4 regions of the Pradoshia sp. Z6_59 genome follow, and region 1 is predicted to be linked to each of the others. Evidence: riboswitches for the same ligand, from Rfam matches in the RefSeq annotation. Region 1 holds a riboswitch; each other region holds the start of a gene.
The links. A riboswitch is a leader RNA that binds a small molecule or an ion and turns the genes downstream of it on or off. The one in region 1 is predicted to bind S-adenosylmethionine.
Positions count from the first base shown of each region.

Region 2: linked by a shared signal. The riboswitch ahead of AC4D4B_RS07120 (methionine ABC transporter ATP-binding protein) and the one ahead of AC4D4B_RS17135 (methionine biosynthesis PLP-dependent protein) in region 1 are both predicted to bind S-adenosylmethionine.
Region 3: linked by a shared signal. The riboswitch ahead of metK (methionine adenosyltransferase) and the one ahead of AC4D4B_RS17135 (methionine biosynthesis PLP-dependent protein) in region 1 are both predicted to bind S-adenosylmethionine.
Region 4: linked by a shared signal. The riboswitch ahead of AC4D4B_RS01230 (bifunctional homocysteine S-methyltransferase/methylenetetrahydrofolate reductase) and the one ahead of AC4D4B_RS17135 (methionine biosynthesis PLP-dependent protein) in region 1 are both predicted to bind S-adenosylmethionine.

Region 1 is NZ_JBZCPP010000022.1:35,710-41,512, forward strand. Features, by position in the region: gene AC4D4B_RS17110 (hypothetical protein) at 1-19, opposite strand, end outside; gene AC4D4B_RS17115 (ABC transporter ATP-binding protein) at 16-705, opposite strand; gene AC4D4B_RS17120 (GntR family transcriptional regulator) at 718-1,089, opposite strand; gene AC4D4B_RS17125 (patatin-like phospholipase family protein) at 1,294-2,136, shown strand; gene AC4D4B_RS17130 (M42 family metallopeptidase) at 2,185-3,228, opposite strand; SAM riboswitch class I at 3,362-3,466, shown strand; gene AC4D4B_RS17135 (methionine biosynthesis PLP-dependent protein) at 3,652-4,752, shown strand; gene AC4D4B_RS17140 (ABC transporter ATP-binding protein) at 4,883-5,668, shown strand; gene AC4D4B_RS17145 (ABC-2 family transporter permease) at 5,672-5,803, shown strand, end outside.
Region 2 is NZ_JBZCPP010000005.1:85,779-91,581, reverse strand. Features, by position in the region: gene AC4D4B_RS07135 (M20 family metallopeptidase) at 72-1,280, opposite strand; gene AC4D4B_RS07130 (MetQ/NlpA family ABC transporter substrate-binding protein) at 1,337-2,206, opposite strand; gene AC4D4B_RS07125 (methionine ABC transporter permease) at 2,227-2,877, opposite strand; gene AC4D4B_RS07120 (methionine ABC transporter ATP-binding protein) at 2,895-3,914, opposite strand; SAM riboswitch class I at 4,037-4,148, opposite strand; gene AC4D4B_RS07115 (YrzE family protein) at 4,378-5,803, shown strand, end outside.
Region 3 is NZ_JBZCPP010000020.1:25,838-31,640, forward strand. Features, by position in the region: gene AC4D4B_RS16440 (DUF2584 domain-containing protein) at 1-1, shown strand, start outside; gene pckA (phosphoenolpyruvate carboxykinase (ATP)) at 140-1,729, opposite strand; SAM riboswitch class I at 2,108-2,235, shown strand; gene metK (methionine adenosyltransferase) at 2,369-3,568, shown strand; gene asnB (asparagine synthase (glutamine-hydrolyzing)) at 3,766-5,661, shown strand; gene AC4D4B_RS16460 (C39 family peptidase) at 5,658-5,803, opposite strand, start outside.
Region 4 is NZ_JBZCPP010000001.1:217,459-223,261, forward strand. Features, by position in the region: gene dapF (diaminopimelate epimerase) at 1-794, shown strand, start outside; gene AC4D4B_RS01215 (phosphatase PAP2 family protein) at 825-1,502, shown strand; gene AC4D4B_RS01220 (hypothetical protein) at 1,820-1,978, shown strand; gene AC4D4B_RS01225 (SAM-dependent methyltransferase) at 2,187-2,783, opposite strand; SAM riboswitch class I at 2,908-3,009, shown strand; gene AC4D4B_RS01230 (bifunctional homocysteine S-methyltransferase/methylenetetrahydrofolate reductase) at 3,104-4,963, shown strand; gene metH (methionine synthase) at 4,960-5,803, shown strand, end outside.

The DNA of each region.
Region 1 (5,803 bases):
GCTTAAAAAAGCGATTCATCCTCTATACACCTCTCTCATCACATCTACGACAGACTTACCTTCGTTATTCCGAACTTCTTCTGCATTAAATTCTTTATAAACGACTCCGTCATTTAACAAAACAACTTTATCAATGAGGTGCTCAATATCGTTGATTTCATGGGTTGTGATGATAACGCCGCGATCTTCAATCAGGTGGCTTGTAAAAACATCTGCTATTTGTTCACGGCTGAAAATATCGATACCGGAGAATGGTTCATCCATAAGAACATAATCAACTTCCAGGGCCAATCCTAATAGCAAATTCACTTTTGCGGTATTTCCTTTAGATAATGTTGAAATCCGTACGTTTTCATCCAATTTAAAAAAGCTTAATAATTCATCGGCACGATCCTGGTTCCAGCTTTCATAAAAATCATTCATAAAATCCATTGCCTCCATAATGGTGAAGTTCGAAAGCATCGTGAACGTATCTGGAATAAATGTGATTTTCTCATACGTATCCTTCGTTCTATTAGCTCCGTTTATAAGAATTTCTCCACCATTAATAGGGGTAAGGCCCATAATGGATTTCATAATCGTTGTTTTACCAACACCGTTTATACCGATTAAACACGTGATTTCCCCTTTGTTGGCTGTAAATGATACTTCATCCAATACTTTTTTTCTTCCAAATTTTTTCGTTACATTTTTTACTTCTAACATGAGATCCCCTCCTTACTCTTGTTCCGCATTATATTTTTCTTTGACAATACTCAACAATTCATCTACGGGTAATTGAATCGGTTTAATTGCCTGAACAAAGGTGTCAACGGCTTCAACTATGAGTTCCTGACGAACGCTTGACAATATGACCTTGTCAGTTGTGACTCGGCTTGGGAAATTCCTTTCTGTGTGAATCAATCCCTGTTCCTCCATTTCCTTATACGCTTTTTGAGCAGTATTGGGGTTTATTTTTAGAAGATTGGCAAGCTCACGTCGAGAAGGAATCTCATCTCCGCTTGCAAGCCGACCGGTAGCTATTTGTTCTTTGAAGTAACGGACAACTTGTAAATATACAGGATCCCGGTTATTAAAGATGATGTTCATGAATTCATCTCCTATGGCTTTTAACCAATTATTAGTGTGTGTACTATGTGGTTCATACACCTGATATGTGTACTATACAGTTAATACACTAAAACTGTCAATAGAATAGTAAAAAATTCCCTGAAATAGTTTTGAAACGTGTAATTGATTTATATAGGTGAAGGCAAAATAATAAGGATTCTCTGTGAAAGGAGTTTACTTATTATGCAGAATACAGGTCTTGTTCTAGAGGGCGGCGGAATGAGAGGATTATATACAGCTGGAGTTCTGCGGTATTTGATGGAACAGGATATATATGTGCCATATACAATTGGTGTTTCAGCCGGTGCATGTAATGGCTCTTCTTATATTTCACGGCAAATAGACCGTAATTATATGGCGAATATTGATTATGTCTCACATCCGGAATACCTATCCTATAAACGTTTTCTGAAAAAACGTGAATTATTTGGAATGGACTTTATTTTCGATAAACTTCCAAATGAGCTGGTTCCATTTGATATGAAGGCTTTTTGTGAAGCAAAGGAACAGTTTGTCGTCGGTGTTACCGATTGTGTCACAGGCGAACCAGTATACTACAGAAAAGAGCACCTTACAAAAGATATTATAACGATTTTGCGCGCTTCCAGTTCGATTCCTTTTTTTGCTCCGGAAATCTCTTATGATGGCAGGATGTTGCTTGATGGTGGAGTTGCCGATCCAATACCGATTCAAAAATCCCAAGCAGATGGGAATACAAAAAATATCGTTGTGCTCACCGGGAACAAAGGCTATATGAAAGCGTCGTCGTTTGATTGGCTTGGAAAAAGAAAATATAAGAACTATCAAGGGCTGCTAAAGGCCCTTCGCAAACGGCATATCGTTTACAATGATACGATCCGCTATTTGGAGGAACAGGAGGAAAAGGGACTTGTCGTTATTATTCGTCCATTAGTGAAATCAGATGTCAGCCGTGTTGAGCGTAACCCTAAAAAGCTGAAAAAGCTATACAATCAAGGATATGCTGAGGCCAAGGCTGCTTATGGAAAAATAAAACGGTTATTGTAATAAAAACCCATCACGTTAAATAGTGATGGGTTAACATTAAGTATGAAATTAGGCTAATTCTGATTGTAAGTAATTCCAGATTAAATGAGCAGTATGTTCAATAGAACTGATATGGGTTCTTTCAAAAGCATGTGAAGCATCAATGCCAGGTCCAATTAATCCGTGTTTGATATCATAACCGGCACGGATGGCAGCAGAAGCATCAGAACCGTAGAAAGGATATATATCTACACGGTAATCAATCTTGTGCTGCTTTGCTAACGCGACTAAATGCTGACGAAGGCCATAATGATAGGGGCCGCTTGAATCTTTCGCACAAATGGAAACACTGTATTCATCCGTAGATTGTCCATCCCCAATGGCTCCCATATCTACAGCCAGGTATTCAACGGTTTCAGCAGGAATATTGGAGTTTCCGCCATAGCCAATTTCTTCGTTATTTGAAATTAAGAAATGAGTTGTATAGGGAAGAGTGATACCTTCTTCTTTTAGCTGTTTAATGATGTACATTAAAATGCCGACACTCGCTTTATCATCTAAATGACGGGATTTAATAAATCCATTGTCTGTCAATTCAACGCGTGGCTCGAAGGAAACAAAATCACCTACGGAAATACCCAAACCTTCTGTATCCGTCTTGCTTTTAGTCACAGCATCAATTCGAACTTCAATCGTTGCATCCTCGCGTTTAATATCCCCCATTTTCTGATAAACATGGACTGAGGTTTGGTTTAATAGTATTGTCCCTGTATACGTTTTCCCTTCAGAAGTATGGATTTTACAATATTCGCCCTCCACAGAATTCCAGCGAAATCCGCCGATCATTGATAATTTTAAACGTCCGCTTGGTTTGATTTCTTTCACCATAGCACCTAATGTGTCTACATGGGCTGTTAGAAAACGGTGCTTTGTATCATCCTGCCCCTTGATTGTTGCCAATAGGGCACCTTTATTTGTTTTTATTGCAGGTATTCCTTGAGATTGTAAAAACTGTGCTACATGATCAATCACTTCCGTTGTATAGCCGCTCGGACTTGGAATGGATACAAGGTTTTTTATGTACTGGAAAATTTCCTGACCATTGGCTTTCATGGTTTCGAATCACTCCTTTTTATGGATAGATTTATTATATACCTTTGTTAAAAAGTTGGACAATAAAGGCAGAAATAACTTGCTTTTTTAGCAGTGGGACTGTAAATTTATAGTTAAATAAATATTCTGAAAAATCTTATCAAGAGAGATGGAGGGACAGGCCCTGTGAAATCTCAGCAACCGCCAATATGGAAAGGTGCTAATTCCTGCAGGAAGAATCATTCCTGGCCGATAAGAAGGAGCTCATTTTAATGAAAAGTCTTCTTCTTGAAGACTTTTTTCGTTTATAAGCCTATTTTTCATTCACTGGCAAAATGAGCAGATTGAGGAAATTCGCAACATATGATGGTGTATAAGAGCCGGACGAAGGTAAATCAGAATAACTGTATTTTGGGGATTAATAAAGAGAGAGGAGTCATACATATGACAACAGTTAAAATTGAAACACTCTTAGCTCAAATAGGCAATCGAAGTGAAACACAAACAGGTACTGTTAATCCGCCAGTTTATTTTTCCACAGCCTATCGCCATAACGGAATAGGGGAATCAACAGGGTTTGATTACATAAGAACAGGGAACCCAACCAGAAAATTATTAGAGGAAGCAATTGCCGAGCTAGAGGGTGGTGAACAGGGATTTGCCTATAGTTCAGGCATGGCTGCCATTCACTCATTGCTATGCTTATTTTCTCCAGGCGATGAAATAGCCGTCTCTGCTGATCTTTATGGAGGGACCTACCGGTTATTTGAACAAATATGGAAGACATATGGCATCAAGTTTACCTATTGCCATACATATGAAGATTTTGCTGAATCCATTACGGAAAATACGAAGGCCTTCTTTATAGAAACTCCGACAAATCCGCTTATGCAGGAAATGGATATTAAAGAAATTGCTCAATTGACCCAATCTAACAATCTACTGCTCATCGTAGATAATACGTTTTATACACCCATTTTACAAAGACCGATTGAGCAGGGAGCAGATATTGTTGTCCACAGTGCCACCAAATATTTAGCAGGACATAATGATGTGTTGGCAGGTTTAATTGTCTCAAAGAGTGCAGAGGTTGGTGCACTTTTAGAGGAATATCAAAATGCCACAGGAGCCGTGCTGCCCCCATTTGACTCCTGGCTTGTGATGAGAGGAATGAAAACATTGAGCCTACGGATGAGGCAGCATGAGGAAAATGCTAAGAAAATCAGCAGATTTTTAAGAGAAAGAGAAGAAGTGACAGATGTCCTTTATCCTGGTAAAGGGGGGATGATATCGTTCCGGCTAAAATCAGAGGAATGGGTCAATCCATTTTTAAAAAGCCTTCAAATCATATCCTTTGCTGAAAGTCTGGGTGGAGTAGAAAGCTTAATGACATACCCTGCTACACAAACACATGCGGATATCCCTGAGGAAGTGCGGACACAAAATGGGGTCTGTAATTGTTTGCTGCGCTATTCTGTTGGGATTGAGCATGCAGATGATTTGATTGATGATCTTATTCAAGCTTTTGAATCATTATCGATTTAGGTTAACTTTACAGGCATTTAGGTGCATCATGAAGCATTCCAGAAGTAATACCTGAAAAGGATAAATCAGAAAATTATGTAAATTAAAGACCCGTTTTGTTATACTAAACCAAAATGGGTCTTTGGGGAGAATGAAAATGGCTGAACAGGTGATTTCTATTAGTAATCTTCAAATGCATTATGGGTCGAAAGAAGTTCTTCGAGGAATTAATCTTAATGTAAACAAGGGACAAATTATCGGATATATAGGTCCCAATGGGGCAGGAAAAACAACAACGGTTAAAATATTACTCGGACTCCTTACAGACTATACAGGCTCAGTGAAGATCTTTGATAAAGAGCTTTCTGAGGATAGGATCACCTATAAAAATAGAATTGGCTATGTGCCTGAATTGGCGGATTTATATGATGTATTGACTGCACGAGAATATTTGACTTTTATAGGCGAGCTATATGGTTTGTCTTATGAGCAGGCTGACCAGAAGGCTTTTAAATTAATGAGGCTATTAAACATTGAAGAAATGTATGATTCACGAATAAATAGTTATTCAAAAGGGATGAAGCAAAAGGTTCTGTTAATTTCAAGCCTTCTTCATAATCCAGATATTTTATTTTTAGATGAACCGTTAAGCGGCCTCGACGCAAATAGCGTTATGATCATCAAAGAATTACTGGGTCTGCTGGCAAGTGAAGGGAAAACTATTTTTTATTCCTCACATATCATGGATGTTGTCGAGAAAATTAGCAATCGAATTATTTTACTGCATGAAGGCAGAATAGTTGCAGATGGAAGCTTTGCAGAATTACAGGATGTTGGCAAGGAAGGAACTCTTGAAGAAATTTTTAACCAGCTAACCGGTTTTACCCAACATCGTTCAATTGCCGAAGATATTGTATCTGTCGTCAAAGAGGATTAATAGATGAAAAAATTTATGAGTTTGCGTGTGTTGGATAGAGGACAGAAGCTATTTCAGTGGATGGGAATTGATTATCCGGTTATGAGAAGAATTCTTCAGGTTAAGCTTACAATGGACGCGAGAAGAGTTCCCACT
Region 2 (5,803 bases), on a different contig from region 1:
AATATCAAAAGAAGAACAGGGTAGTGGATACTCACAATTTATATTGTCGTGAGTCGATTTTTAGGCTTGTTTTAGAAATCACCTGTTTTAGCTTTAAGGAATTCATCCTTAATCTTTTGCAGTAAAAACTGATCTGTCAGAAGGCGATAACCTGTATTAGCCAAGGCTTTTGCACCAGTAATGACAGCTTGGTCTCCCAACTCTGATATAGCACATTCTCTAAACTCTTCTGTGTGGGCTATTAAATCATTCGGGCCAATTTTGATATAAGGATGAGCTGTCGGAACAACATGGCTTACATTTCCTGCATCTGTTGAACCGGATGCATTCCGCGTACCTTGCACAACATCCTCACCTAGAGCTGCCAGTTCTTCTCGTAGTACCTCATCAAGAGCCGTGTTCAGAACGAAATCATGAACTTCATTTTGAAATCTTTCTATTTTCACATTAGCTCCGGTTGCCAACGCCGCACCTTTAGCAATCTGACTAATCCTTTCCGATATTTCCTCACAACTTTTCCAGGTTGACGCTCTAATATAGAATCTTGCAGAGGCATAATCAGGAATGATATTAGGCGCATCTCCTCCATTTGGAATAATGCCATGAACCCTTATATCTGTCGGCAGCTGCTGTCTCAATGCGCCAATCCCATTAAATAATTGGATGACCGCATCAAGTGCATTAATCCCTTCCTCTGGTGCTGCTGCAGCATGCGCCGGTTTCCCATAAAAATGAAAATCAAGGGGATTAACAGCCAAGAAAGGCTGAGTTGTTCTCGTTTGACCAGAAGGATGAATGATAATAGCTGCATCCACACCGTCAAACAGTTGATGCTTTACATAACTGCCCTTCGCACTTCCATTTTGTCCCCCTTCTTCTGCCGGGGTACCGTAAACAAGTACCGTTCCCCCTATTTCCTCGAGTACTAAACCAAGCGAAATTCCAGCTGCTACACTGGTGATACCAATGATATTATGGCCGCACGCATGGCCAAGACCAGGAAGCGCATCATACTCGGCAAGAAAAGCTATCGTAGGTCCCGGCTTTGAGGATGACTTCCTCGCTATAAATCCAGTTTCATGGCCAGCAATATCCTGTGTTACCTCAAAGCCCGCATCAATTAATACCTTGGTCAGTGTTTCAGATGCAAAGAATTCCTCATTCCCTATTTCTGGATTTTCATGAATTTGGTGGCTTATATTTATATATTTGTTTTTCTGCTGATCTATATATTCATTGATAATATCTTTATGAAAAATGCGACCTTCGTTTTTAATCATTGCTCTGCCTCCAATCTCTCTAATAATCTTATACCTATGTTAGTATCCGAAGTAATTCATTGATCGACTGCCGGGCTGGTCCAGGCATCCTGATAATTAACCAATTCTTCTATTGAAACAAAAGCCGGAATGGTATTCCCTTTAAATGTTTTAAGGATAAAATCCTCCACTTCCTCGGAATGATAAATATCTGCCAGTTTTTTTAGCTCTGCGCGGTCTTTATCCCCCTTTTTTACAGCGATAATATTAATATATGGTTTGGCCGTTGCACTTTCATGGAACAAGGCATCCTTTAATGTCAATCCTGCTTCAACCGCAAAGTTATTGTTAATAATCGATGCATCTACATCTTCAAGAAAACGCGGTGTATTCCCGGCAGCCACCAGTTCGAGTTTAATATTTTTTGGATTGGATTTAATTTTTTCCAAAGAACCTATTCCATCAAAATTATCTGTCAGTGTAATAAAGCCAGCCTCCTGCAAAAGAAGCAGCGCCCGGCCAAGGTTTGTACCTTCATTAGGAACAGCAATTTTAGCCCCATCAGGCAATTCCTTTAACTCCTTATGCTTATTTGAATAGATCCCCATTGGCGCAATAACAGTAGAGCTGAGTGGCTCAAGATCTAACTTTCTCTCCTCCACTTGTTCTTCAAAATAAGAGATTGTTTGGAATGCATTAGCGTCCACTTCGCCATCATTTAGAGCTGTATTCGGCAAAATATAATCACTGAACTTTACAAGCTCTATATTGAGCCCCTTCTCCTTAGCAAGATCAGCAATATAATCCCATATTCTTGTGTCCCCGCTGCTCACTCCAACCTTAATGGTGGAGCTGCCCTCTTTTGCACTGCCTTTTGAATCGCTCCCACATGCTGCTGTTACGACAGTACATGCAATTATTAAAATAGTAAGAAATAGTTTTTTCATTTTGTCCATCCCCTTCTTTATCATCGTCTTCTTATTTTTCTAGCGAGCATATTGCCTATGGATTGTAAAAGCTGCACAATGATCACCAGTGCTGCAACAGTTACAATCATGGTGTTAGTGTCGAATCTCTGATAACCATAGGTGAGGGCGAGATCTCCAACCCCTCCAGCACCAACTGCCCCTGCCATTGCTGAGGCTCCAACCAGTCCAATAGTCGCTGTTGTAAAGGTTAAAACAAGAGAGCTAAGCCCCTCGGGTATTAAAAACCGAAAAATAATCTGCCATTCAGTCGCGCCCATTGACTGAGCTGCTTCAATAATTCCCTTATCAACTTCCAATAATGAATTTTCAACCAATCTGGCAATATAAGGACCTGCATAAAATACAAGCGGTACAATGGCGGCATTCGTTCCAATCGCCGATCCAACAACCAATCGTGTAAATGGAATCAAAGCCACCAATAAAATAATGAAGGGAACCGAGCGTAAAATATTAATGATTGGGTTCAATATATTAAACACCCACTTATTCTCCAGAATGTGACCCTTTCTCGTTATGACGAGTAAAATCCCTAAAGGCAATCCAATCACGGCCGCGAATAGTAAGGAGAAGAAAACCATATAGAGTGTGTCACTGAATCCAATCAGTAACTGTTCAAGTGTAATTTCCATTCCTAAAAGCTGTTCATTCATGATAGCTTAACCTCCTGCAAGAGCACATCCTCACTCTCTATGTATTGGATCGCCTTCTTTATTTCTTCTGTTTCACCGATGACCTCAACGATTAAATTCCCAAAAGGGGTTTCCTGTATTTCAGAAATATTGGCAGAAAGAACACTTAAATGGACATCAAAACTTTTCGCCACTGTTGAAAGTAGATGCTTGCCAGACGAAGATCCCAAAAAATTAAGTTTCCAAACTGCTGGTTTATTCTCCTTTAAGGATTTCAAAAAGCTCTGCGGAATCTCGTCGTGAATGACTGTTCTAACAAACCGCTTGGCAACCTCAGTGGTTGGCTTGGAAAAAATATCAAGAACAGGACCCTGCTCAACAACCCTCCCATTTTCCATGACAGCGACCTTATTGCATATCTCTTTAATCACCGACATTTCATGTGTAATAAGCAAAATTGTTATATTGTATTCTCGGTTTATTTTTTTCAATAGCTCTAAAACATCCCTTGTCGTCTGCGGATCCAATGCCGATGTAGCTTCGTCACATAGCAGGATAGATGGGTTCGTGGCCAGAGCTCTCGCAATTCCAACCCTCTGCTTCTGTCCACCTGACAATTCATCCGGGTAACTTCGACCCTTAGCTGATAACCCCACGAACTCCAGTAATTCTCGAACTCTATTTTGAATCGTTTCTTTACGAACGCCGGATAGTATCAATGGAATCGCTACATTATCAAATACCGTCTTAGATTGAAGTAAATTGAAATGTTGAAAGATCATCCCGATTTTCTTTTTCTCTGCCCTTAATTCCTTTGCTTTGAGACTGGCAAACGATTTACCATTCACAAGGACCTCCCCCTCAGTAGGCCGTTCAAGCATATTAACTAAACGCAAAAGTGTACTTTTCCCGGCCCCGCTGTATCCTACCACTCCAAAAATATCCCCTTTTTCAACCGTTAAATGAATGCCTCTCAGAGCATCTACGCTTTGACCATTTGCTTGATATGACTTTTTTATGTTTCGAAACTCAATCATGTTCTCTCCTCCAGGTCTAAAAAATTCGAAATGCAAAAAGCCCCTTCTGTCATTAGACAGAAGAGGCTTTGTATGAACATATACATAAAAAGACAAGTAGAAATATGTTCGCTTAAAGCTTCCTCTTATCTCTCAAACAGATGTTTGTTGGAATTAGCACAGTATTTTTACCATAGTAAAAATCCGCTGCCGAAGTATCATAGGGCCAAATCCCTCCACTTCTCTCGATAAGAATCGCTTGCTATTCAATTAAATTTGATGTTTCCAACTATATCCTATCTTGTTTAGCAATGTCAATAATAATTTATAATATTTAAAATATTTTTGATTTATAATAAAGAATACCCTAAATCAAGTTACAGCAACTAAAATTCATGAATATTTCCAATTCATGAATCATTGTGGTTAGTTATTCGTATAGGATATTAAGGGAAATTATGAAAAAAATAAGGAGGGGTACTTTGTGGGAAATATCTTCATCTATTCCATTATCATTGGGGTTATATCGGCACTTATTCTTGTGCCATTCAAAAATAATGAAAAATTACGTATCCACATGAAGGGGAAAACAAGGCTACTTGTTTTTGTCAGTTTAGCTGCATTAATCACAATTGGAGCATTTTTATTTTATTACTTCACCCTTTTGGATCAAACTATCTCCTCTCTTTGGATTTACGTCATCATACTAACTCTATTGGGTTCAATGATTGCTACGGGTATGGAGAGAACTATTAAAGGTATTTTATTTGCAGGTAGTTTGCTTGTCGGCCTCTATTTTTTAACAGCATTTCTGTTTAATGCTGATGAAAAGTATACAATAGCCAAAATGGACGTCAAAGAAGAAATACAAACATTTGATGAAAATAAAAAGCCGGCCAGCGTGCCTCCTCAATACGCCCGCAATAAAATGAAAAAAGCATTTGGCCAGGTACCAAATACGAGCTACTACGAATTAGGAAATTTGCAAATCCAAAAAGTAAATGGTGAGTATGTTTATATTGCTCCAGTCGAATTTTCAGGATTCTTCAAATGGCTGAAAGGGAAAGTAACTCCTGGATACTTTATATTAAGTGCCACAGATTCATCAGCCAACCCTAAATTTATTGAGGCAGAAATGATCTACACTCCTTCTGCATTCTTCAATAAAGAAACAGAGCGCCGTATTCGTCTACAGTACCCATCCTACATATTCTATGGGGATTCACAGCTTGAAGTAGATGATAATGGCACACCATTTTATATTCGTTCTTATGGTGATTTTGTCTCTGCCAGAAATGGCTTCCAGGTAAAAGGTGTTGTAGTGATGGATGCCAAAACTGGGAAGTCCAACTCTTATACCCTTTCTGAAGCGCCTGAATTTATTGATGGTTCGGTTGCACCAGAGGTCGTCAGTACACAAAACAGCTACTTTGGAAATTATATTCATGGATATTGGAATAGCCTGTTTGGAAAATCAGATGTTAAACTGCCTTCTGATGAGGGTACCGAGGCGAATGTAAGTCCGATCTTTGATGAAAATGGAGATATGTATTATTTCACTGATTTCACGAGTCCTAAAGAGGGCGTCGATTCTATGCTCGGCTATGCGCTCACAAATTCCAGGACGGGTAAAGCTGTCTATTATACAGGTAATATGGAGGAATCCTACATGGATTCACAGGGCGCCCTGCAAATTATCGAGAAGAAATTTATAGAAAAGAAATGGGAAGGAAAAATGCCTATCATCTATAATTTTTACGGTGAAGCCAGTTGGTTAACAGGAGTACTGGATTCAAATGGATTCCTACAAAATTATTTCATCGTATCTGCTGCCAATCCTGAAATAACAGCATACGGGTCAACACCAAATGAAGCCTTAAAGCTATACAAAACTGCTCTTCAAAAAGGCG
Region 3 (5,803 bases), on a different contig from region 1:
AATTAAATAGAAACTAAAGAAAACAAACCTTCATCCAGAACTTAATTGGGCGGTGGGTTTGTTTTTAAATTTAGATAAAAATAAAATAGTGCCTCAGGAAGGCCAATTCTTTTTGGCTTCCTAAGACACCGCTAGTTCCTTAAAAGGTAATTGGACCACCTTTAGATTCAATTTCAGAACTAATATTCTTAAATTCCTTGAAATTTTCTCTGAATTTATTTGCAAGCTCATTTGCCTTTTTATAATAGGCTTCTGAATCCTTCCACGTTTTTTGAGGCTGTAAAACTTCATCCGGTACTCCGGGTACATGTAAGGGAATCGCTAAGCCGAATATTCTGTCTTGTACCGTTTCAATATTGGCTAGTTCTCCTTCTAATGCAGCTTGAATCATCAAACGTGTATAAGAAAGCTTCATTCGGCTGCCTGTTCCATATTCTCCTCCAGTCCAACCGGTGTTAACCAGATATACCTGAACTTGATGCTCCTCAATATTTTTGCCAAGCATCTCAGCATATTTTGTTGGATGTAATGGTAAGAACGGTGAACCGAAGCAGGTAGAAAACGTTGCCTGTGGTGAAGTAATTCCGAGTTCAGTTCCTGCCAATTTACTCGTATAACCGCTTAGGAAATGATACATTGCCTGTTCTTTTGTTAACTTGCTGATTGGAGGCAGAACACCAAAAGCATCAGCAGTTAAGAAGATGATGGTATTGGGATGGCCTGCTATACTTGGTGTGACGATATTCTGCATGGCTTCGATTGGGTAAGCTGCCCGGGTATTTTCAGTTAACATTCCATTATCATAGTCAGCAATTCTCGTATCTTCGTCTACAACTACATTCTCTAGTACAGAACCAAAGCGAATGGCATTAAAAATTTGAGGCTCTTTTTCCTCTGTGAGATTGATGCATTTTGCGTAACAGCCGCCTTCAATGTTAAATACCCCATCAGGAGACCAGCCATGTTCGTCATCACCTATTAGGCGGCGATTTGGATCGGCTGATAAAGTAGTCTTTCCAGTACCTGATAGGCCAAAGAAAAGAGCTACATCTCCCTCAAAACCTACATTTGCTGAACAATGCATAGAGAACACATTATTCTCAGGCAGCAGGTAATTCATGATTGAAAAAATGGATTTTTTCATTTCACCTGCATACTCAGTGCCTCCAATTAAGACCACTTTTTTTTCGAATGAAATGATGATAAACGTCTCAGAGTGTGTACCGTCCACAAGAGGGTTTGCTTTAAAACCTGGTGCTGAGATAATAGTAAACTCAGGCGAATGGTTTTCAAGCTCATCTTTAGTGGGGCGGATAAACAACTGATGTACAAATAAATTGTGCCAGGCATATTCATTGATTACTTGTATAGGAAGGCGGTAGTCTGTTGCAGCTCCAGCAAACCCATTAAATACAAATAATTCATCTCGTTTTTCGAGGTAATCGATAACTTTATCATATAATTTAGAAAATGCATCTTCAGATATTGCTTGATTGACGCTTCCCCAGGCTATTTTATCTTTAGTAGCAGCTTCCTCTACAATATATTTATCCTTTGGGGATCTGCCGGTATATTTACCTGTTTCAGCTTTAATAGCTCCAGTAGATGTGAGGATGCCCTCTTTTCTGGTTAATACTTTTTCAACTAGTTGTGGCACTGAAAGCTGAATGTGAATATTATCATGAGTAAGTAATTGTTTCAATTCATTGGAAACTCCTACACTGTTCATAAGGTATCATCCTTTTCCAGAATTTTGGTAAGTATATTATATGGAAATTAGTATAACACATTTAATTGATTTATCCATACTAATTGTGTTAATTTTCAAAACAATTGATTAATATAGTATATAAGAATAACTATTATTATTTTCCATAGTGAAAAAAACAGTGATGTTAGTCAACCTTTATGGATAAATAACAATGTTTATTTATTTGAATATTCGTAAATTAATTATATCAATATCATAATAGAAATGCGAATCTTAAGGTCGGAATGTGTTTCTTTTAGGAAAGGATGAAGCTCCAGGTCTATCTTAACAATATATTCCTGCTTATTTATTGACAGAAAATGATGGATAAGATATTATATACATTTGATATGGATACTCTTATCAAGACTCGGTGGAGAGACGAGCTCTATGAAGCCGGGGCAACCTGCAGTTTGATTCCTTTAATGGAAATCACGCAAAGGTGCTAACTTGATGCAAGGTTATAATGCCTTGAACGATGAGAGTGAAAGGCCGATTTCTGAGACTCAGACCTTTCCTCTTTTCTTTATAAAGGGGAAAGGTCTTTTTTCGTATAATCAGGAGATAATTAAAGATAATGAGTAGCCATAAACAGGGAAACTGAAGGAGGAAATATACATGTCTAATAAAAGACATTTGTTTACATCAGAATCTGTAACAGAAGGTCATCCGGATAAAATTTGCGATCAGGTTTCTGATGCCATTTTGGATGAAATATTAGCAAAGGATCCAAATGCAAGGGTAGCCTGCGAAACATCTGTTACCACTGGATTAGTTTTAGTAGCGGGAGAAATCACTACTTCTACGTATGTGGATATTCCAAAAATTGTACGTGACACAATCAAAGGGATTGGTTATACTCGTGCAAAATATGGTTTCGATGCAGAAACATGCGCTGTCTTAACCTCTATTGATGAACAATCTGCAGATATCGCCCAAGGTGTAGACCAAGCTTTGGAATCAAGAGAAGGCACGATGTCAGATGAAGAGATTGAAGCAATTGGGGCGGGAGATCAGGGTCTAATGTTCGGTTTTGCCTGCAACGAAACAGAAGAATTAATGCCTCTTCCTATTTCTCTTGCTCACCAATTATCTCGAAAGCTGGCTGAAGTTCGTAAACAAGATGTTCTGCCATACTTGCGTCCTGATGGAAAAACACAAGTCACAGTGGAATATGATGAAAACAAAAATCCGGTTAGAATTGATACAATCGTAATCTCTACTCAACATGACGCGGATACAACACTGGAGCAAATTAAGAAAGACTTAAAAGAACAAGTAATAAAACCGGTTGTTCCAGCTCACCTTATTGATGAACAAACTAAATATTTTATTAACCCAACGGGCCGTTTTGTTATCGGAGGTCCACAAGGGGATGCAGGCTTGACTGGCCGTAAAATTATCGTAGACACGTATGGTGGATATGCACGTCACGGTGGTGGAGCATTCTCTGGTAAAGATGCTACAAAGGTAGACCGTTCTGCTGCCTATGCAGCCAGATATGTAGCTAAAAATATTGTAGCAGCAGGTCTTGCAGATAAAGCAGAAGTTCAGCTGGCTTACGCGATTGGTGTAGCTCAGCCAGTATCTATATCCATTGATACGTTCGGTACAGGTAAAATTGAAGAGGAAAAATTAATTGAATTAGTACGTGCTAACTTTGATCTGCGCCCTGCAGGAATCATAAAAATGCTTGATTTAAGACGTCCGATTTATAAACAAACAGCAGCTTACGGACATTTTGGACGCAATGATTTAGATCTTCCTTGGGAGAAAACGGATAAAGTAGAAGTACTGCGTACGGAAGCTAACATCTAAGATAAACAGCATAAACATTTCTAGAAAGAGGGATAAGCCCTCTTTCTTTTTTTGTCTAAATATGGTAATATTAGGAAACTATGAAATCGGGTATAATGGATCGTATTTTGTCGGGACGCTAGCTTATATCTAAAATCTAATTCTTTGATATTTTTAAATGAAAAACAGTCGAAAGTAAAGGTAGTGAGTGAATAATAATGTGTGGATTTGTAGGATGTATGCATGATCACCAACAAGCGAATCAGGATTCAGAACTAATTAAAAGTATGAATGACTTGATTACGCATAGAGGGCCGGATGACGAGGGGTATTATATAGATGAACATATCCAGCTTGGTTTCAGAAGACTAAGCATCATTGATATTGAATGTGGACATCAGCCCTTAACGTATGAAAATGAACGCTATTGGATTGTTTTTAACGGAGAAATATACAACTACTTGGAATTGAAAGTAGTGCTTGAAAAGGAAGGCATGGCGTTTTCTACAAATTCAGATACTGAAGTAATCCTGGCGGCATTTGTTCAATATGGGGAAAAGGCAGTTGAAATGCTTCGTGGGATGTTTGGGTTCGTGATTTGGGATAAACAGGAGAAATCTGTTTTTGGTGCCCGTGATCCATTTGGGATTAAACCATTTTTTTATAAGGAAGATGGGGATAAGACTTATTTTGCCTCTGAGAAGAAAAGCATTATATACGCTTTAGAAAAACAAGAATTGGATCCTGTTTCTTTGCAACATTATCTTACCTTTCAATTTATTCCAGAACCAGCGACGATGACAAAGAATGTGAAAAAATTATTGCCTGGACATTGCTTTACAAAGAAAATTGGAGAACCTATGGAGATCCGTCAATATTGGAAAGCTGAATTCAAACCTATACTGCGCAGTGAACCAGATTGGATTAAAGAAATTCAAGATGTGATGTATGACAGTATTAACATGCATATGCGCAGTGATGTACCTGTTGGTTCATTTCTTTCCGGTGGAATTGATTCCACAATCATTGCTTCCATTGCTAAAGAAATTCATCCTGGAATTAAAACATTCTCAGTTGGATTTGAACAGAATGGTTTCAGTGAAATTGATGTTGCTAAAGAAACGGCTGACAAGCTTGGGGTAGAAAATATTAGCTATATTATTTCACCGCAGGAATATATGAGGGAACTGCCGAATATCATGTGGCATATGGATGACCCGTTGGCAGATCCCGCTTGTGTGCCTTTATATTTCGTGGCAAGGGAAGCGCAAAAGCATGTAACGGTTGTTCTGTCAGGTGAAGGAGCGGATGAATTATTCGGAGGATACAATATTTACCGTGAGCCTCAATCCTTAGCCATGTTTAATACAATTCCTGTACTTATGAAAAGAGCGCTAAAAAGAATTGCTGCCATGATGCCTGAAGGTGTAAAAGGCAAGAGTTTTATAGAGCGCGGCTGTACGCCGATTGAAGAACGCTATCTTGGAAATGCCAAGATGTTTATGGAGGAAGAGAAGGGGCAATTATTCAAATTATATAAATCAAAGCTGGATTATACTACAATAACACATCCGTTCTACGCAGAAACACCCGACTATGATGATGTGAGCAGAATGCAGTATATTGATATTCATACATGGCTGCGCGGAGATATATTAGTAAAAGCTGATAAGATGACGATGGCACATTCTCTTGAGCTTCGAGTGCCATTCCTTGATAAAAAAGTATTTGAGGTGGCATCCGGAATTCCAACTGATTTAAAAACTGCTCATGGAACGACCAAATATATACTTAGAAAAGCTGCAGAGGGAATCATTCCTGACCATGTATTAAATCGTAAGAAACTTGGTTTTCCAGTGCCTATCCGTCATTGGTTAAAAAATGAAATGTATGAATGGGCGATTACAATAATAAAAGAAAGCCAAACAGATCATTTGCTGGATAAGCAAGTCATTATGAATCTGTTCAATAATCATGTTACAGGTAAAGCGGACAATAGCCGTAAACTATGGACTGTATTGGTATTTATGATATGGTACTCTGTATATGTCGAAGAAAAATATCCTTTCCAGGCATTAGCTGAAAAGGATATGATAAGTGACCCAATCCATTAATCTTTATAGGTTATAGCCTGTTTTCCCATTTGCACCCACGCTTTTTCAAAATCAGCGGAGGGTGCTTTTTTATTTTTAATTCCTGTTAAGGGATCGTTAAAATAAATATAATCCTGATCATAGCCTGTTACTACGACAGAAT
Region 4 (5,803 bases), on a different contig from region 1:
TGAGAGTCTTTAATGCAGATGGTTCTGAAGCATCCATGTGCGGGAATGGCCTCCGTTGTGTAGGCCGGTATGTTCAAGAAAAATTGAAGAAAAATAATCTGCTGATCGAAACGATGAAAGCTATCCTGCAGGTCGCAAAAGAGCCGGACATGTATAAGGATATCCCTACATACCGCGTCGAAATATCTCCGGTTATCAAGGCAACGAGTGCATTGCCAATGAATACTGAAATGGACGAAATCATCAATCAAAGCCTGCCGTTTATAGACGAGGATCTTACGTTCACAACTCTGTCAGTTCCAAATCCACATCTGATCAGTCTCGTTGATAAAGAGGTAATCCATTCGGATAAACAAGAGAAAATTGCAACTATGCTGAATGGAAAGAATGACTGGTTTACAGATGGTGTGAATGTCAGCTTCGTTTCCCGTCTGGAGGAAGAATCCATTTTTGTTCGCACATATGAACGAGGAGTTGGCTTTACGGATGCATGCGGAACGGCAATGTCAGCTTCAAGTCTAGTTACAAAATGGATTGATGAGTTGGCTGATGAAGCAGTTCTGCACGTCTATAATCCAGGCGGAATGGTCTTGTGCCAGGTTCATGATTTGCCAGATAAAACGTGGATTGATTTGATTGGCAATGCAACGTATGAGTATGAAACAGTTATTCAATTAAATTTGGAACCACTACATGTTAGCTTTGGAGAAAGGAAAGTCTATAGAGAAGAAGCAGAGGCTTATTCAGCATTCCAACAACATGCTAAAGCATATGTAGAATCTAAATTAGGCTGAGCCATTATCATATCGGGATAGGAGGGCAAAATGAAGAAGCAGACAAATACCTTTTTAAATGTTCATGTAATCACCTTTTTCGTATTAATCGCCCTCTTTATTGTGTGTACCATCCTTTTCGTAGATATTGCAGAGGACATAAATGGGAATGAGCTTTATCATTTTGATATGACCATCATCCAGGCTGTGCAGGGGAGTATTAATGACTTAAGCACAAAAGTCCTTACCTTTATAACTAATCTTGGATCAGTGGATGGGAATATTCTATTGGTTATCCTTTTCTCTGTGTTTTTATTATTTAAAAAACGTGTAGTAAGTGTCATATTCTTAATCATCACGACATTATCAGGCGGTTATGTTAACCATTACTTAAAATGGATTTTTCAGCGGGAGAGACCAACATTAAATCCATTGATCGAGGTAAATGGCTTCAGCTTTCCGAGCGGTCATGCTATGTCATCCTTTATCCTTTACGGCGCACTTATGATCATAACTACCAGAATCACGAAGAATCGGCCTATCAGATTGGCTGTCTATGCGATTTGTATATTTATGATTTTAACGATTGGTTACAGCCGAATCTACTTGGGTGTCCATTATCCGAGCGATGTCATTGCAGGGTATATTGCAGGATGTGCATGGCTTGCTATCATTGCAACTGTATTTACATTTGGGGAATATCGAAAAACAAAAGGTTCGAAATCGTAATAGGGGCTGTCGGTAAGCCATAATGGCTTATGGACGGCTTTTTTTTCTGGAAATCCTGGCGGTCTGTGGCAAAAGGTTATTTAAGGAAATATGTGTTGTGATAATTTATAAAGTAAAATATTCTGGCATAAGTAAGCAAGGGGAGTAAATAAAAGGGATTCATTAGCAAGGATTAAGGATATTTAATTCCCTTAAAAAGACCAACAGGGTCATTATGTTATCAATAACATATATGGTATAATTTTCATACAACTACTTGGTGCGGGTGGTATGCACCTTCTTTTCCTTATATAAAGGAGAAGGGAGGTGATATACGTATGGATTTTCTAATAGCTCTGGCAAAAGATGTAGCAATGATCTTTTTCACGACCCTTGCTGCCGGCATCGCCACGCGATTCGCCAATCTTCGGCTTAAGGGCAAACGAAAAACCACCCCGCGCCGACCAAAGCATAAGGGTGGTTCCTCTAAGAATTAAGCTATTTGCATACCACTCGCTATTAGTTGTACCAGGGAGTATCCAGCTCTCTGGTTTTTAATATATGTCTATATGTTTATAATATACCCTAAATAATAGAAATTCAATCAAAACTGATGGAGCAGCTTATGGTTTTTATTGGTTCAAAAGGGTCAGATAGAAAGAGTGGCATAGGCTTGATTGGAACTTCTAATACTCACAAAAAAGTCTATTTGATGGCTGTGACATTAATAGATAAGCACGGTTTGAGCGGTTTTGTTTGAACCTTAATAGATTTAAAGCCTGTTTTGTTTAGAACCTCTTTAATCTCATCAGCAAAGGCATAAGCCTGTTCTTCAGTTGCTTCTTCCTGCCTTGGCTGTACGGTTATAGTCAGTTTTCCATTCTCTTTTAATAAAGAATGTATTTTTTGAATACAAGCCTCTTGATTTTCCCATAATGGATAACTATTTACACTGAATATTTTATCGTACACCATTGGACTCTGAATCTCGAGAACAGTTCCATTGAATAAACGAAGCTGATTGCGTTTGAGTTGTTCTTGATTACGCTTGCTCGCATTGTTCACCATTTCTTCTGATGGATCGACACCATCAATTTGAACGGTAGGGTGCTTCTTAAAAAGCATATGCATTCCTTCACCCGGGCCAAAACCAACTTCAAGCAGTGTGTCATTTGGGGTAATAGACAATTGATCAAATGTCCATTCATATAATTCCTCATTTTCGTAGGCCATTATTTTACCTGCAATCTTTCCGAGGACACCAGTTGGATTTTTAAACTGATTCGTTATTATTTCCTTCATTTAACATCACTCCTACCCCATACATACCCAAAATACTAAATCGTTAACTCTTTTGGATTAATTATCAAAATAGATTGAAATAACTGAAAATTTATAGTAAATTAAGTAAATATATAATTTCATATTCTTATCTAGAGAGATGGAGGGACTGGCCCGTTGAAATCTCAGCAACCTGGATGGTAATCCAAGGTGCTAATTCCAGCAAGCAATGCTTGAGAGATGAGAGACCTTAGGAAAGAGGGCTTTCATGATGAAAGCTCTTTTCTATTAGTCTGTTTTCCTCATCAGAGAGATTAACCAACTAATTAGGGGGAAAGACAGTGAAACTCTTGGAAACGTTAAATGAAAAAATTCTCGTCGCAGATGGAGCGAGTGGAACACTTTTATATTCATTTGGAATTGATAGTTGCTTTGAAGAGCTTAATTTGACAAACCCCAATCAGATCAAAAAGATGCATAGAAGTTATATTGAGGCTGGTGCTGATGTGATTCAATCGAATACATTCGGTGCAAATTTTCATAAATTAAAGCGCTATGGCCTTGAAAGGGAAGTTTCTCAAATTAATAGAGCCGGAATGAAAATAGCGAAAGCTGCAGCTGATCCAAATACATTTGTTATCGGGACAATTGGCGGCTTGCGGAGCTTCAGGAAATCAGAATTAATATTGACTGAAATTAAGGGATATTTCGAAGAACAGCTGACCGCTTTATTGGATGAAAAGCCGGATGGCATTTTACTTGAAACCTATTATGATTTAGACGAATTATTAACGGTGATAGAGTCGGCTAGAAAAATGAGTGATCTTCCTCTTATCGCGAATATATCTCTGCATGAAACAGGCCTTTTGCAAAATGGAATGCATGTCAGTGAGGCGTTTTCTCTAATGAAAAAAACAGGCGCAAATGTGGTAGGCATCAATTGTCGGATGGGTCCTTATCATATGATTCGCTCTTACGAAGAAGTACCTGTGTTAGAAGATACCTATTATGCAGCATATCCAAACGCCAGCTTACCTGATTTATCAGATGGAAGATATGTCTATTCGACAGAAGCGGATTATTTCATTAATAGTTCAAGGCAGCTTGTGAAGCAGGGGGTCCGGCTGTTAGGTGGATGCTGTGGTACAACTCCTGCCCATATTCAGGCCATTCGTAAAGGAATCGAAGATCTTCACCCTGTAAAGGTGAAAGATTTTGTAGCCAAGCCGAAGCATCAGCCTATATCATATGAAATCATTCAATATAAACGAAAAGGTCCAGATACAATTTTAGGTAAGGCAAAAAAACAAACGACGGTGATCGTGGAGCTGGATCCGCCAAAGACGTTCGGCCTGGAGGATTTTTTAATAGGAAGTCGCTATCTATTAGATTCAGGTGCCGATGCGATTACACTTGCGGATAATTCATTGGCGTCACCGAGAATATCCAATCTTGCGGTAGCGTCGATTTTACAATCAAAATTAAATACGGTGCCTCTTGTTCACTTAACTTGTCGGGATCATAATCTGATTGGCTTACAGTCTCATTTAATGGGCATGCATTCCCTTGGATTATCAGAGGTGTTGGTAGTGACTGGGGATCCTTCGAAAATTGGTGATTTTCCGGGCGCAACTTCAGTATATGATCTTTCTTCCATGGACCTGATTTCATTGATTAAGCAATTGAATGAGGGGCGCTCTTATTCTGGAAAATCGTTGGGTAGCCGGGCAAATTTCGATATCGCAGCTGCCTTTAATCCAAATGTAAAGTACATAGATAAAGCCGTACAGCGAATGGAAAAGAAAATTCAGGCTGGAGCTGATTATTTCTTAACCCAGCCCGTGTTTAGTATTGAAAAATTAGAGGAAGTATACGCGGCAACCAGGCATATAACAAAGCCGATATTTATTGGCATTATGCCTTTAACGAGTCACCGAAATGCAGAGTTTTTACATAATGAAGTGCCGGGTATTTCCTTGCCGGTTCATGTTAGAGAGGCGATGGAAAGAGCCGGAGCGGATAAGGAAGCCTGTGCTCGCGAAAGCTTTGCCATTTCAAAAGAATTAGTGGACGCGGCAAGTGAACTATTTAACGGGATCTATATTATTACACCTTTTATGAAATATGAATTAAGCGGGAATTTGGTTCGGTACATCAAAGAACAGAAATCAGTTGTAAATAAGGAAGTGCATCTATCATGAGAACAGAAAAATTGAAAGAGTTATTGGCTGAAAGAATAGTTATTCTAGATGGAGCAATGGGAACCATGATTCAGGCACATCAATTAACAGAGGATGATTTTGGCGGGGAACAATACGATGGGTGTAATGAGTACTTAACTCTAACCCGCCCGGATGTAATCCAATTGATTCATGAAGAGTACTTGGCAGCTGGGGCGGATATTATTGAAACAAACACATTCGGGGCAACGCCAATTGTACTGGATGAATATGATCTTGGTCACCTGGCATATCAGCTGAATAAAGAATCAGCTCAATTGGCTCGAAAAGCAGCTGAACAATTTGACAGTCCTGACAGCCCTCGCTTTGTCGCAGGCTCAATGGGACCCACCACCAAGACCTTATCCGTAACAGGCGGAGCTACTTTTGAACAATTGGCAGATTCATATAAAGAGCAAACGAAGGGTCTGCTTGATGGGGGAGTTGATTTGCTACTCTTGGAAACATCGCAGGATTTATTAAATGTGAAAGCAGCTTATATTGGAATGCAAAGAGCATTCTCATCTTTAGGCAGAAAAGTACCATTGATTATCTCAGGAACAATTGAACCAATGGGAACTACTCTAGCCGGTCAAACCATTGAAGCTTTTTATATATCGTGCGAGCATATGAATCCTCTAGCAATCGGGCTTAATTGCGCAACCGGTCCCGAGTTCATGGCTGACCATATCAGGTCTTTATCTGAATTAAGCACTGCAGCAGTTAGCTGTTACCCTAATGCAGGATTACCGGATGAAAATGGCCAATATAATGAATCACCATCTTCACTAAGCAAGAAGATTAAACAATTTGCCGAAAAAG